DNA from 3 places in the Streptomyces sp. x-19 genome. Region 2 is predicted to be linked to each of the others. Evidence: predicted binding sites of a transcription regulator. Region 2 holds the regulator's gene; each other region holds the start of a gene.
The links. The regulator HrcA, encoded in region 2, represses chaperone genes, less so after heat shock. The targets are predictions, from matches to a motif close to TTNGCACTCNGNNNNNCNGAGTGCNAA.
Positions count from the first base shown of each region.

Region 1: a site for HrcA is predicted at 2,572-2,598, ahead of ACLJT4_RS08390 (FmdB family zinc ribbon protein). Genes of this name have one in related genera too.
Region 3: a site for HrcA is predicted at 2,545-2,571, ahead of groL (chaperonin GroEL). Genes of this name have one in related genera too.

Region 1 is NZ_JAJPWK010000002.1:836,043-840,319, forward strand. It holds gene mscL (large conductance mechanosensitive channel protein MscL) at 1-131, opposite strand, end outside; gene ACLJT4_RS08385 (S-methyl-5'-thioadenosine phosphorylase) at 1,170-2,003, opposite strand; gene ACLJT4_RS08390 (FmdB family zinc ribbon protein) at 2,222-2,560, opposite strand; gene ACLJT4_RS08395 (MFS transporter) at 2,697-3,983, opposite strand.
Region 2 is NZ_JAJPWK010000013.1:69,091-73,367, forward strand. It holds gene ACLJT4_RS26205 (nitronate monooxygenase) at 1-299, opposite strand, end outside; gene dnaJ (molecular chaperone DnaJ) at 387-1,523, opposite strand; gene hrcA (heat-inducible transcriptional repressor HrcA) at 1,524-2,540, opposite strand; gene ACLJT4_RS26220 (MBL fold metallo-hydrolase) at 2,860-3,594, shown strand; gene ACLJT4_RS26225 (DUF3097 domain-containing protein) at 3,735-4,277, shown strand, end outside.
Region 3 is NZ_JAJPWK010000007.1:306,055-310,331, forward strand. It holds gene ACLJT4_RS20220 (hypothetical protein) at 41-640, shown strand; gene groL (chaperonin GroEL) at 756-2,381, opposite strand; gene ACLJT4_RS20230 (cold-shock protein) at 2,792-2,995, opposite strand; gene ACLJT4_RS20235 (MoaD/ThiS family protein) at 3,476-3,754, opposite strand; gene thrC (threonine synthase) at 3,811-4,277, opposite strand, start outside.

The DNA.
Region 1 (4,277 bases), on a different contig from region 2:
ACGCCCTTGACCACCGCGTTGACGATGCTCGTGAACGCCGCACCGACGACGACCGCCACCGCGAGTTCGATGACGTTGCCGCGCATCAGGAAGTCCTTGAATCCCTGAAGGACGCTCTTGTTCTCGCTCACCTGACAGCCTCTTTCCACGCTTACTTTGGACGGTGCACCGACAATCAGCACCGCAACTTACGGCAGGGCGGGGCGGAGGTGTCCAATCGCGCAACCCGAACCGGCGATCGGCCAGAGCGTCAGTGCGGATTTCCGTACTGGTACGACGGATCCCGGGGACCGGGCCGTGCCGGAGGCGGCTCGTACGGTGCGGCCGGGCGGCCGGGCGGGAACCGGGAGCCACCGGGCGGCGGCGAATCCGGCCGCTCGGCAGGGCCCGTGCGGCGGCGATTGGTGCGGCGGTGCCGATAGCGGCTTCGGTATCGGTGGTGCGGGCACGCCGGCAGGTGCGGCGTGCGGCAGGTGCCCCGCCACTCGCAGAAGTCTCGCGCGCCCGATCGGTGGACGCCACTCGATCTTGCCCCCGCTCCGTCATGGTCATCGCCCCCCTGAGGCCGCCGCGGCGGGGCAGCCGGTGGGCGCGGACGTGGTGCGCGCCGGACCGTGCGACAGGCCGGTGGCCAGTGCTGCGGCGGTCGTTGCCAGGGCGACGGTGAGCAGTCGCCGCCGTGCTGCCCCGTGCCATCGGGTGGGGCCGAGACCGCCCGCGCGGACGGGGGCGAAGTGCGGCACTTCACACCGCGGGGGAGCGGGCAGGACCGGGGACGACGGGATCGACGGGTCCGTCGGGATGGTCCGGATCGTCGGGGGTAACGAGACCGTCGCAGCCGTCGCAGCCGTCGCAGCCGTCGCAGCCGTCGCAGCCGTCGCAGCCGTCGCAGCCGTCAGAGGAGTCAGAGGAGTCAGACGAGTCAGCGGGGTCGGCGAGGGCAGTGGAGAAACGGGCGTCCGGGGCGTCGGAGGGAAGGGCGCGGAGGGGTGGGGCATGGTCGTCACCGCCTGTGGTGCGGAGCGGGACCGGCGTTCGGCCCCGCGCTCACCACCGTGCCGCATGACGCGGTGGCCCGCTCCGGCCTGTGGACGAACCTGCGGTTGTGGACAACTCCGTCACCCGACAGGGGCGTTCGAGCCGTCCCCGCCCCGGCGCTGCTCCCGCGCCTACGGCAGCTCGATGCCCAGGTCCCAGCCCTGGTGCGCGTCGGTGCACCGGCAGGCGCGGTCCTCGTTGGCGGGCAGTGCGGCGACGGTGTCGAAGAGGACCTCGCGGAGCCGGCTGATGTTCTCGCCGAAGACCTTCAGGACCTCCTCGTGGGAGACGCCCTCGCCGGTCTCGGTGCCCGCGTCCAGGTCGGTGACCAGCGTCAACGAGGTGTAGCAGAGGCTCAGTTCGCGGGCCAGGACGGCTTCGGGGTGGCCGGTCATGCCGACCACCGACCAGCCCTGCGCGGCGTGCCAGCGCGACTCGGCGCGGGTGGAGAAGCGCGGGCCCTCGATCACCACGAGGGTGCCGCCGTCGACCGGCTCCCAGTCCCGGCCGCGGGCGGCGCCCAGGGCGGCGACGCGGCCGGTGTCGCAGTACGGGTCCGCGAAGGTGAGGTGGACGACGTTGGGCACGCTGCCGTCCGGGAGCGGTTCGCCGTCGAAGTAGGTCTGGACGCGGGACTTGGTGCGGTCCACGAGTTGATCGGGGACCAGCAGCGTGCCCGGGCCGTACTCGGGGCGCAGCCCGCCGACCGCGCTCGGGCCGAGGACCTGCCGCACGCCGAGGGAGCACAGGGCCCAGAGGTTGGCGCGGTAGTTGATGCGGTGCGGCGCGAGGTGGTGGCCGCGGCCGTGCCGGGGCAGGAACGCGACCGAGCGGCCGGCGATCTTGCCGAGGAACAGGGAGTCGCTGGGAGGCCCGTAGGGCGTGTCCACAGCGACCTCGGTCACGTCGTCCAGGAAGGAGTAGAAGCCCGACCCGCCGATAACGCCAATCTCCGCCTCAGCCATGCGGTCACACTATCGGGGCGTGGCGGCGGTCCGCTGGTGGGTCACCGGAACCGTCGGAGTCCGCGGGGCCGGGCACGTGGCGCGCTGCTCGGCTCCGGGGTGGTGGGCTCGGTTCGCACGCCCCGGCCGGGATGCGACGGGCCCCGCCGTCCCTGGTGGGGAGGCGGGGCCTGGAGTCCGGTTGCCGGTGGCGTCGCGCGCCGGGCTGCTGCCGCGGGTCAGGCGGCCGAGCCGGAGCTCGCCGGGGTCGACGACTTCGAAGCGCCGTCGGAGGACGAGGACGAAGTGGAGGGCGTCGACGTCGAGGGGGTGGAGCTGCTCGACGACGAGCCGTTCGACGACGTCGAGGAGCTGTTGGCGGGGCTGCTGCTGGACGACGAGCCGCGGCTGTCGTTGCGGTAGAAGCCGGAGCCCTTGAAGACGATGCCGACCGCCGAGAACACCTTCTTGAGGCGTCCGTTGCAGCTGGGGCACTCGGTGAGCGCGTCGTCGGTGAACTTCTGCACGGCCTCAAGGCCCTCGCCGCACGCGGTGCACTGGTACTGGTAGGTCGGCACTTGACTTCCTCCTGGCACTCTCACTCATTGAGTGCTAACGACGCTCCATCTTGCAGTATTCCCGCGCGCCAGTCCACCGTGAACGTCGCACGGTGACCGACTCCACGCCGGTGCGCGGACCCGCCGGGGCGTCCGTTCAGGCGTGGCTCAGCTCGCGTTCGCGCTCGTCGGCGGGGGTGCCGGCGGCCTCCGCCGACCCGGTGACGACCGTGGACGTGCGGGGCATCAGATGGGCCCGCAGGCTCAGCAGGACCACCAGGGCCAGCACGGTGCCGGCCAGCGGCACCAGGAAGCCGGAGCTCGGGCCGAAGCGGTCCGCCAGTTGGCCGGCGGAGGTGGCCGCGGCGGCCTGGCCGAGGGCGACCGCTCCGGTCAGCCAGGTGAACGCCTCGGTCCGGGCAGCGGCCGGGACCAGCGACTCGACGAGGGTGTAGCCGGTGATCAGCGCGGGGGCGATGCACAGGCCGACGACCAGGCCGACGGCGCCCAGCAGCGGCAGCGCGGTCACCGCCCACAGCGGGGTGGTGGCCAGGGCCAGCAGCCCGTAGGCGACGAGCAGGCGGCGGCGGGGGCCGATCTTCCAGGCGATGGCGCCGCAGGCGATGCCGGCGAGCATGTTGCCGCCGGCGAAGACCCCGTAGAGCACGCCGTTGAGGCCGGGCTGGCCGATGCTCTCGGTCAGCGCGGTCAGCGAGACCTGCATGCCGCCGAAGACCGAACCGATGCCGAGGAACGCCACGATCAGGACGCGCACGCCGGGGATGGACAGGGCCGAGACGCGGGGGTGGGCGTCGGACGCGCCCCGGTGGACGGGCGGCTGGGTGCGTCGCTGGGAGGCGAACAGCAGCCCGCCGGCCAGCGACAGCACGGCCTCGGCGATCAGGCCGGCGGCCGGGTGGATGCCGGTGCACAGCGCGGTGGCCAGGACCGGGCCGACGACGAAGGTGAACTCGTCGGTCACCGACTCGAAGGCGGCGGCGGTGGGCATCAGCGGGGTGCCGCCCAGCTTGGCCGCCCAGCGGGCCCGCACCATCGGGCCGACCTGCGGCGTCGAGGCGCCGGTGGGGACGGCCACGGCGAGCAGCGCCCACAGGGGGGCGTGCGCGAGGGCCAGGACGATCAGTGCCGAGACGCCGGCGACGTGGACCAGGACGCCGGGGATGAGCACGGCGCGCTGGCCGAAGCGGTCGGCGAGCTTGCCGCCCTGCGGGGCGAAGAGCGCCATCGAGACGCCGGTGGCGGCGGAGACCGCGCCGGCGGTGCCGTAGGAGCCGGTGGTGGACTGGACGAGCAGGACGATGCCGATGGTCAGCATGGCGAACGGCTGTCGGGCCAGGAAGCCGGGCAACAGGAAGGTCCACGCACTGGGCGTGCGCAACAGTTGTCCGTAACCGGGACGGGGGTCCTTGACCGCGGATGCCACGGCCGGGCCTTTCTACTGCCTGGTAGCGCTGCCCCGAGAGGTCGTCCCGGTTGAGCGCCGAGAGCTGTCCTCTCGCGCAGGACCGAGTGATACCGCATGGTCCGCACCGAAAGGGGTGGCTGCGTGTGGCAGGGGACCGCGGCCGCCGAGCGGTCGCGCCAGCTCTGCGTCAGGCAGAGTTGGTTCGTGATCCGTACAAATTTCCTTCTCGATTGTACAGGCAAAAGGCAAAGAAGCCCTGGGATTAACCAGGGCTTCCCGCGGATTTCCTTGCTATCGGTGGAGAGATAGCGC
Region 2 (4,277 bases):
AGCTCGGTCTCGTACCAGGCGGTCTCGCCGGCGAGTTGCTCGCGGTAGACCTCGACTGCGGAGGCGTCGGCCAGGGAGGGCTGCGGCATGAAGAGGTTGACGCCGAAGGGGCGGCGGGTCAGCCCCCGCAGCTGTTTGATCTCCTGGTACATGCCGTCGGCGGTCTTGTAGCCGGCGGCCAGGAAGCCGAGTCCCCCGGCTTCGCAGACGGCTGCGGCCAGCTCGGGCCCGGAGCCGCCGCCGGCCATCGGGGCCTGCACGATGGGGTAGCGGCAGAAATCGGTGAGCGCGGTGGGCATGCCCACATCGTGTCACGCCCGGCGCCGTGCCCCGAACCGGGGCGGCGGCCACGGGGAACTCCCCGGACCCCGCCCCGACGGGTGTGCCTACCGCCCGTTGAAGGCGTCCTTCAGCCGGGAGAACAGCCCCTGCTGGCCCGGCTGGAACTGGCCCTGCGGGCGCTCCTCGCCGCGCAGCTTGGCCAGCCGGCGCAGCAGCTCCTCCTGCTCGGGTTCGAGCTTGCTCGGGGTCTGCACCTCGACGTGGACGATCAGGTCGCCCCGGCCGTTGCCCCGCAGGTGGGTCACGCCGCGGCCGTGCAGCGGAATCGACTGGCCGGACTGGGTGCCGGGCCGGACGTCGATCTCCTCGACCCCGTCCAGCGTCTCCAGCGGGCACTTGGTGCCCAGGGCCGCCGCGGTCATCGGGATGGTGACCGTGCAGTGCAGGTCGTCCCCGCGCCGCTGGAACACCGAGTGGGCCAGCTCGTGGATCTCGACGTACAGGTCGCCGGCGGGCCCGCCACCGGGGCCCACCTCGCCCTCGCCGGCCAACTGGATGCGGGTGCCGTTGTCGACACCGGCGGGGATCTTGACGGTGAGGGTGCGGCGGGAGCGGACCCGGCCGTCGCCCGCGCACTCGGGGCACGGCGTCGGGACGACGGTGCCGAAGCCCTGGCACTGCGGGCAGGGCCGGGAGGTCATGACCTGGCCCAGGAAGGACCGGGTGACCTGCGAGACCTCGCCGCGTCCGCGGCACATGTCACAGGTCTGCGCCGAGGTGCCGGGCGCCGCGCCCTCGCCGCTGCAGGTGGTGCAGACGACGGCCGTGTCGACCTGGATGTCCTTGGTGGTGCCGAACGCGGCCTCGTTGAGCTCGATGTCCAGGCGGATCATCGCGTCCTGGCCGCGGCGGGTCCGCGAGCGCGGGCCGCGCTGCGAGGCCGTGCCGAAGAACGCGTCCATGATGTCGGAGAAGTTCCCGAAGCCCGCGCCGAAGCCGCCCGCGCCACCGGCGCCGCCGGCCTGCGAGAGGGGGTCGCCGCCGAGGTCGTAGACCTGCTTCTTCTGCGGATCCGACAGGACCTCGTAGGCGGCGTTGATCTCCTTGAACCGCTCTTGGGTCTTGGGGTCCGGGTTCACGTCCGGGTGCAGCTCGCGCGCCAGCCGCCGGAATGCCTTCTTGATCTGGTCCTGCGAGGCGTCCCGGCCGACGCCGAGGACCGAGTAGTAATCCGTGGCCACTTACGACTCCGCGAGGATCTGTCCGACGTAACGTGCCACTGCGCGTACCGCTCCCATCGTTCCGGGGTAGTCCATGCGGGTCGGTCCGACCACGCCCAATTTGGCGACGGCCTCGTCGCCAGAACCGTATCCGACGGTGACGACCGAGGTGGACGTCAGGCCCTCGTGAGCATTCTCATGCCCGATGCGTACGGTCATGCCCGAGTCCTTGGCCTCCCCGAGCAGCTTGAGCATCACCACATGCTCCTCAAGGGCTTCCAGCACCGGCCGGATGGTCAGGGGGAAATCATGCCCGAAGCGCGTCAGATTGGCGGTGCCGCCGATCATCAGCCGCTCTTCGGTCTCCTCCACCAGAGTCTCCAGCAGTACCGACAGTACTGTCGAGACGGTCGCCCGGTCGTCCTGTTCGAAGGATTCCGGGAGATCCTGCACCAGTTGCGGGACGTCCGCGAAGCGGCGGCCGACGATCCGGCTGTTGAGCCGGGCGCGCAGGTCCGCCAGGGACGTCTCGCCGAACGGCGTCTGGCAGTCGATGAGCCGCTGCTCGACGCGTCCGGTGTCGGTGATCAGCACCAGCATCAGCCGGGCCGGGGCCAGTGCCAGCAGTTCGACGTGCCGGACGGTGGACCGGGTCAGCGACGGGTACTGCACCACCGCGACCTGCCGGGTCAGCTGCGCCAGCAGCCGCACCGTGCGCCCCACCACGTCGTCCAGGTCGACGGCGCCGTCCAGGAAGTTCTGGATCGCCCGCCGCTCGGGGACGGACAGCGGCTTGACGCCGGCCAGCTTGTCGACGAAGAGGCGGTAGCCCTTGTCGGTCGGGATCCGCCCGGCGCTGGTGTGCGGCTGGGCGATGAACCCCTCGTCCTCCAGGGCGGCCATGTCGTTGCGGACGGTGGCCGGGGAGACACCGAGTTGGTGCCGTTCGGTCAACGCCTTGGAGCCGACCGGCTCCTCCGTCCCGACGTAGTCCTGGACGATGGCGCGCAGCACTTCGAGTCTGCGTTCACTGAGCATTCCGCCACCTCCAGTCGGCCGTCCGCCGGGTCGTCACTTCTCCTGGCACTCACGTGGGCCGAGTGCCAGACCCGGAGCCAGTGTACGGCCGGGTAGCGCGGGTGCGGCAAGGGCGGGCGTGGTGGGGACTTACCCACCGCCGCGGAATCCGACCCCCGGGCCGCGTTCGGGAGCGCCCCGGCCGCCCCCCGAGTGCGCCCCGGTCCCGGCACCGGCGTGTCCCCGGCTCGACGCGCCGACGGGCGTCCGCGGGGGCCCGCCGCCGAGGCGCCCGCCCGAGTCCCGGGCAACGCTATCGCGAGGGCGCTAGCGTCTCGGTATGCGCACCACGTGGGAAGAAGCGGGCTGGGAGCGGCTGGGGGACGGCGTCGCCCGGCGCCGGATGCCCGGTTGGGACGAGACGATCGGCGTGATCGCCGGTTCGGGCGGCGTGCTGATCGTCGACACCGGGCCGACCCTCGGGGCCGGTGCGGAACTGCGCCGCACGGTGCGCACGGTGCTGGGGCGCGATGTGACGCATGTCGCGCTCACGCACCCGCACTTCGACCACGTCCTGGGCACCGCGGCGTTCGCGGGCGTGGAGGTGTTCGGCGCGACCGGGGTCGACGCGCTGCTGCGGCACGGCAAGGACGCGCTGCGGGAGGACGCGGTGCGCCACGGGGTGGACCCGGACGCCGCGGCGGAGGCCGCGGACCTGCTGGTCGTCCCGCACCACCACGTGCACGGGCAGCTGACCCTCGGCCTCGGCGACCGGGAGGTGCTGCTGGCCAACGTCGGCCCCGGGCACACCGCGCACGACCTGGCCGTCCTGGTGCCCGGGCGGGCCGGTGAGCGGGAGATCGTCTTCTGCGGGGACCTGGTCGAGGAGTCCGGTGAGCCCCAGGCGGGCCCCGACGCGCTGCCGCGACGGTGGCCCGACGCGCTGGACCGGCTGCTGGCACTGGGCGGCGAGGACGCGGTGTACGTGCCGGGCCACGGCGCGGTGGTCGACGCCGCCTTCGTGCGGGCCCAGCGCGACGCCCTGGCCGCCCGCTTCAGCCCCGACTCGCCGTGAGCCGGCGCCCGTTGGCCCGCCGGCGGGCGCCCGCTCCGCACGGCCCGCGCCCCACGTCGCGCGCCCCGTGAGCGCCTCGGCCCCACCAGGCCGTCTCGCCCCCACCCCCGACCCGTCGATCCGCAGGGAAGCAGACCCGCATGCACAGCAGGCACTACAGCCCCGACCTCACTCCCCCCTGGAAGAAGCCGAAGCCGGTGCCGGAGGTGCCGGCCGACCCCGGGCTGGTCGTCGAGGAGGTGGTGACGGGCTACTGCGGCGCGGTCCTGCGGTGCGAGAAGACCGCCGAGGGGCCGACGGTCACCTTGGAGGACCGCTTCGGCAAGGTGCGGGTGTTCCCGATGGTGCCGCGCGGCTTCCTGCTGGAGGGCCGGACGGTGACCCTGGTCCGGCCGCAGGGCAGCCCTGCGCCGAGCGGCCCGGCGCGCACCGCGTCCGGTTCGCTGGCGGTCCCCGGGGCGCGCGCCCGGGTCGCCCGGGCCGGCCGGATCTACGTGGAGGGCCGGCACGACGCGGAGCTGGTCGAACGGGTCTGGGGCGACGACCTGCGGATCGAGGGCGTCGTCGTGGAGTACCTGGAGGGCGTCGACGACCTCCCGGCGATCGTCGAGGCGTTCGCCCCCGGCCCGGACGCCCGCCTCGGCGTGCTGGTGGACCACCTCGTCCCCGGCTCGAAGGAGTCG
Region 3 (4,277 bases), on a different contig from region 2:
GCGTCTGGGCGGTGAGCGGCTCGTCGGCGGCGGCTTCAGCATGGGCGGTCTGGTCACGCGTTATGCCCTGGCCCGGTTGGAGACCGAGCGCATCGGCCATCAGACGGGGGTGTGCTTCTCCTGGGACGGTCCGCGCACCGGCGCCTGGATCCCGCTCTCGCTCCAGGCGTTCGCGCACTACGTCAGGAAGTTGGACGACCGGTTCTCCTGCCAGATCAACAGTCCGGCCGTCTCGGGGACGGAGCTGCGCACCCAGTCCGAGGGCGACGACCGGCTGGTGGCGAAGCTCCGGGTGGTGACCGTGCCGACCCGGGAGGTCCGCACGAGCGGGCTGCCGGACATCGACGGTGCGCCCGGCGGCGCCCTGGAGGGCTTCGGCATCCTCGCCGACGCGCTCAACAAGCTGGCGCCCGTCCTGGGCTTCGCGGTGGAGAACCCGATCCGTGAGCACTGCTTCGTCCCGGTGGTGAGTGCGGTGGCCGTCCGGGAGCCGAGCCGCCACGCCGACCGCTATCTGCCGATCGACGAACTGGCGCCGGAGGAGAGCGCGTTGGACGACTTCGTGCTCGCCTCGCGCGATGAGGAGCACACCCTGATCGCGGAAGAGCTCTCCGGCTGGCTGCTGGACCGCCTGCCGTAGTGGCGGGCGCCGCGGGGCGCCGGTTCGTGGACGAAACGCCGCCGGGGCGGCACCCCCTGGGAGAGGGGGTGCCGCCCCGGCGCACGAAGCGGGACGTCGATCAACCAGAGGTCGATCAGAAGTCCATGTCACCGCCCGGCATGCCGCCCGGAGCGCCCGCGGCAGCGGCCTTCTCCGGCTTGTCGGCGATGACGGCCTCGGTGGTGAGGAACAGCGCGGCGATCGACGCGGCGTTCTGGAGCGCGGAGCGCGTCACCTTGGCCGGGTCGAGGATGCCCTCGGCGATCATGTCGACGTACTCGCCGGTGGCGGCGTTCAGACCGTGGCCGACGGCCAGGTTGCGCACCTTCTCCACGACGACGCCGCCCTCGAGACCACCGTTGACGGCGATCTGCTTGAGCGGGGCCTCCAGGGCGAGCTTCACGGCGTTGGCGCCGGTCGCCTCGTCACCCTCGAGCTCCAGCTTCTCGAAGACCGAGGAGGCCTGCAGCAGGGCCACGCCACCGCCGGCGACGATGCCCTCCTCGACGGCCGCCTTCGCGTTGCGAACGGCGTCCTCGATGCGGTGCTTGCGCTCCTTGAGCTCGACCTCGGTCGCGGCACCGGCCTTGATGACGGCCACGCCGCCGGCCAGCTTCGCGAGGCGCTCCTGGAGCTTCTCGCGGTCGTAGTCCGAGTCGCTGTTCTCGATCTCGGCGCGGATCTGGTTGACCCGGCCCTGGACCTGCTCGCTGTCGCCGGCACCGTCGACGATGGTGGTCTCGTCCTTGGTGATGACGACCTTGCGGGCGCGGCCGAGCAGGTCGAGACCGGCGTTCTCAAGCTTGAGGCCGACCTCCTCGGAGATGACGGTGCCACCGGTGAGGATGGCGATGTCGCCGAGCATGGCCTTGCGGCGGTCACCGAAGCCGGGCGCCTTGACCGCGACGGACTTGAAGGTGCCGCGGATCTTGTTGACGACCAGGGTCGACAGGGCCTCGCCCTCGACGTCCTCGGCGATGATCAGCAGCGGCTTGCCGGACTGCATGACCTTCTCCAGGAGAGGCAGCAGGTCCTTCACGTTGCCGATCTTGGAGTTGACGATGAGGATGTAGGGGTCCTCAAGCGCCGCCTCCATGCGCTCCATGTCGGTCGCGAAGTACGCCGAGATGTAGCCCTTGTCGAAGCGCATGCCCTCGGTGAGTTCCAGCTCCAGACCGAAGGTCTGGGACTCCTCGACGGTGATGACGCCTTCCTTGCCGACCTTGTCCATGGCCTCGGCGATGAGCTCGCCGATCTGCGGGTCGGCGGCGGAGATGGAGGCGGTGGAGGCGATCTGCTCCTTGGTCTCGATCTCCTTGGCCTGGTCGAGCAGCGCACCGGAGACGGCCTCGACGGCCTTCTCGATGCCGCGCTTCAGGGCCATCGGGTTGGCACCGGCGGCGACGTTGCGCAGGCCCTCGCGGACCAGCGCCTGGGCCAGGACGGTCGCGGTCGTCGTGCCGTCACCGGCGACGTCGTCCGTCTTCTTCGCGACCTCCTTGACCAGCTCGGCGCCGATCTTCTCGTACGGGTCCTCCAGCTCGATCTCCTTGGCGATGGACACACCATCGTTGGTGATCGTGGGGGCGCCCCACTTCTTTTCAAGGACGACGTTGCGGCCCTTGGGGCCGAGGGTGACCTTGACGGCGTCGGCGAGCTGGTTCATACCGCGCTCAAGGCCGCGCCGCGCCTCCTCGTCGAACGCGATGATCTTGGCCATGTGAAGTGGTCCCTCCGGACTGATGGGGTACCCCCCGCTTCCAACCGAGTTGAGAGCTGGGGGAGGAAACCTCGGACCGTGCTGGCGCCCGCGACGGACGGCCTGCATGCCGTGTGGTTCCTTGCCCCACCTGGCGTGCCGACCTCACCGACCCGATCCATTTTCAGCACTCTCACGGGGAGAGTGCTAACGCAATGATTAGCACTCGCACCAGTCGAGTGCAAGCGCTTGACGGGGGGACCCCCCGTCCGTGAGACGATCGGCGGCCCGTCGGGACCGCTTCCTACCCGCCCGCGCGCGCCCGCGTACCACTCCCGCGGGACGCCGGTGACCTCCGGGAACAGCAGAAGGCTCGCAACCCCGTGCTGGGGGCTGCGAGCCTTCTTCCAACGATGCAGTCGGCCGCCGCCTCAGGCGGCGACCCGGACCATATCCGCCTGTGGCCCCTTCTGGCCCTGCGAGATCTCGAACTCGACTCGCTGACCCTCCTCAAGGGTGCGGTACCCGTCCATCTGGATCGCGCTGTAGTGGACGAAAACATCCGCACCACCGTCGACCGCGATGAAGCCGTACCCCTTCTCCGCGTTGAACCACTTGACGGTGCCCTGAGCCATGCCTAACTCCCCTATTACTGGCCCTTGCGCAGGACCGCACTCCGCGGACCCGGGTCAGACCTCACCCCCCGAAATGGTCCGCGGGGTGTGCGCCGGAACGCGTCGACCGCCGCTGAATGTATCTGGACCAATGCCCAGCGCAACAGGTCAATCGGACGAGAATTCTGGCGTCGGGGAAACGGCCGTATGCGCTCAAATCCCGTTATCTCAGGCGAAGTCGGGCCGGGAATATGCCACACGGGCGACAAATCGCGCACACAACTTGCGCACAAGTCACTGCGATCTCATATGCGTTCGGCATGCGCTTCGGCATGCACGCGGAGATAACCGGAGGGGGATCACCCCAATGGTATCCCCTTTCACAACACGGAATTGCCCCGTCCGTTTCGTACGGACGGGGCAATTTCCGGTCACTACCGGCAAGGAGTTGGCGCGATTTCGCTCGGCGCTTGTGCGGCGACGGCGGCGGGCGCCGCGGCGTCAGCAGCCGCCGGCGACCGCCGGGATGATCGAGACGCCGGCGCCGTCCGGCGTCTGGGTCTCCAGGCCCTGCTCGAAGCGGACGTCGTCGTCGTTGACGTAGACGTTCACGAAGCGGCGCAGCTTGCCCGCGTCGTCGAGCACCCGGGCCGCGATGCCCTGGTGGTTCTTCTCCAGGTCGGCGATCACCTCGGAGAGGGTCGCGCCCTCGGCGGTCACCTCGGCCTCGCCTCCGGTGTACGTGCGCAGGATGGTGGGGATGCGGACCTTGACGCTCATGGTTCTGCCTTCCAGGGAAGTACGGGGGGTGCGGGAGGGGCGGGCGGAGGGCCGGCTCAGCCGGCCAGGCCGGCCTCGCGGAACGCGTCCAGGTCCGGCCGGATGGTGGCGGTGGGCCCGGCGGCGACGGCGTCGAGGGTCTTCAGGCCGTCACCGGTGTTCAGCACGACGGTGGTCAGCGACGGGTCCAGGAGGCCGTTCTCGATCAGCTTCCTGGTCACGCCGACGGTCACGCCGCCCGCGGTCTCCGCGAAGATCCCTTCGGTCCGGGCCAGCAGCTTGATCGCGTCCACGATCTGCGGGTCGGTGACGTCCTCGACGGCCCCGCCGGTGCGGCGCGCGATGTCGAGCACGTACGGGCCGTCGGCGGGGTTGCCGATCGCCAGCGACTTGGCGATGGTGTTCGGCTTCTGCGGCTTGACGACCTCGTGGCCGGCCTTGAAGGCCGCGGAGACCGGCGAGCAGCCCTCGGCCTGGGCGCCGAAGATCTTGTACGGCTTGTCCTCGACCAGACCGAGGGCGA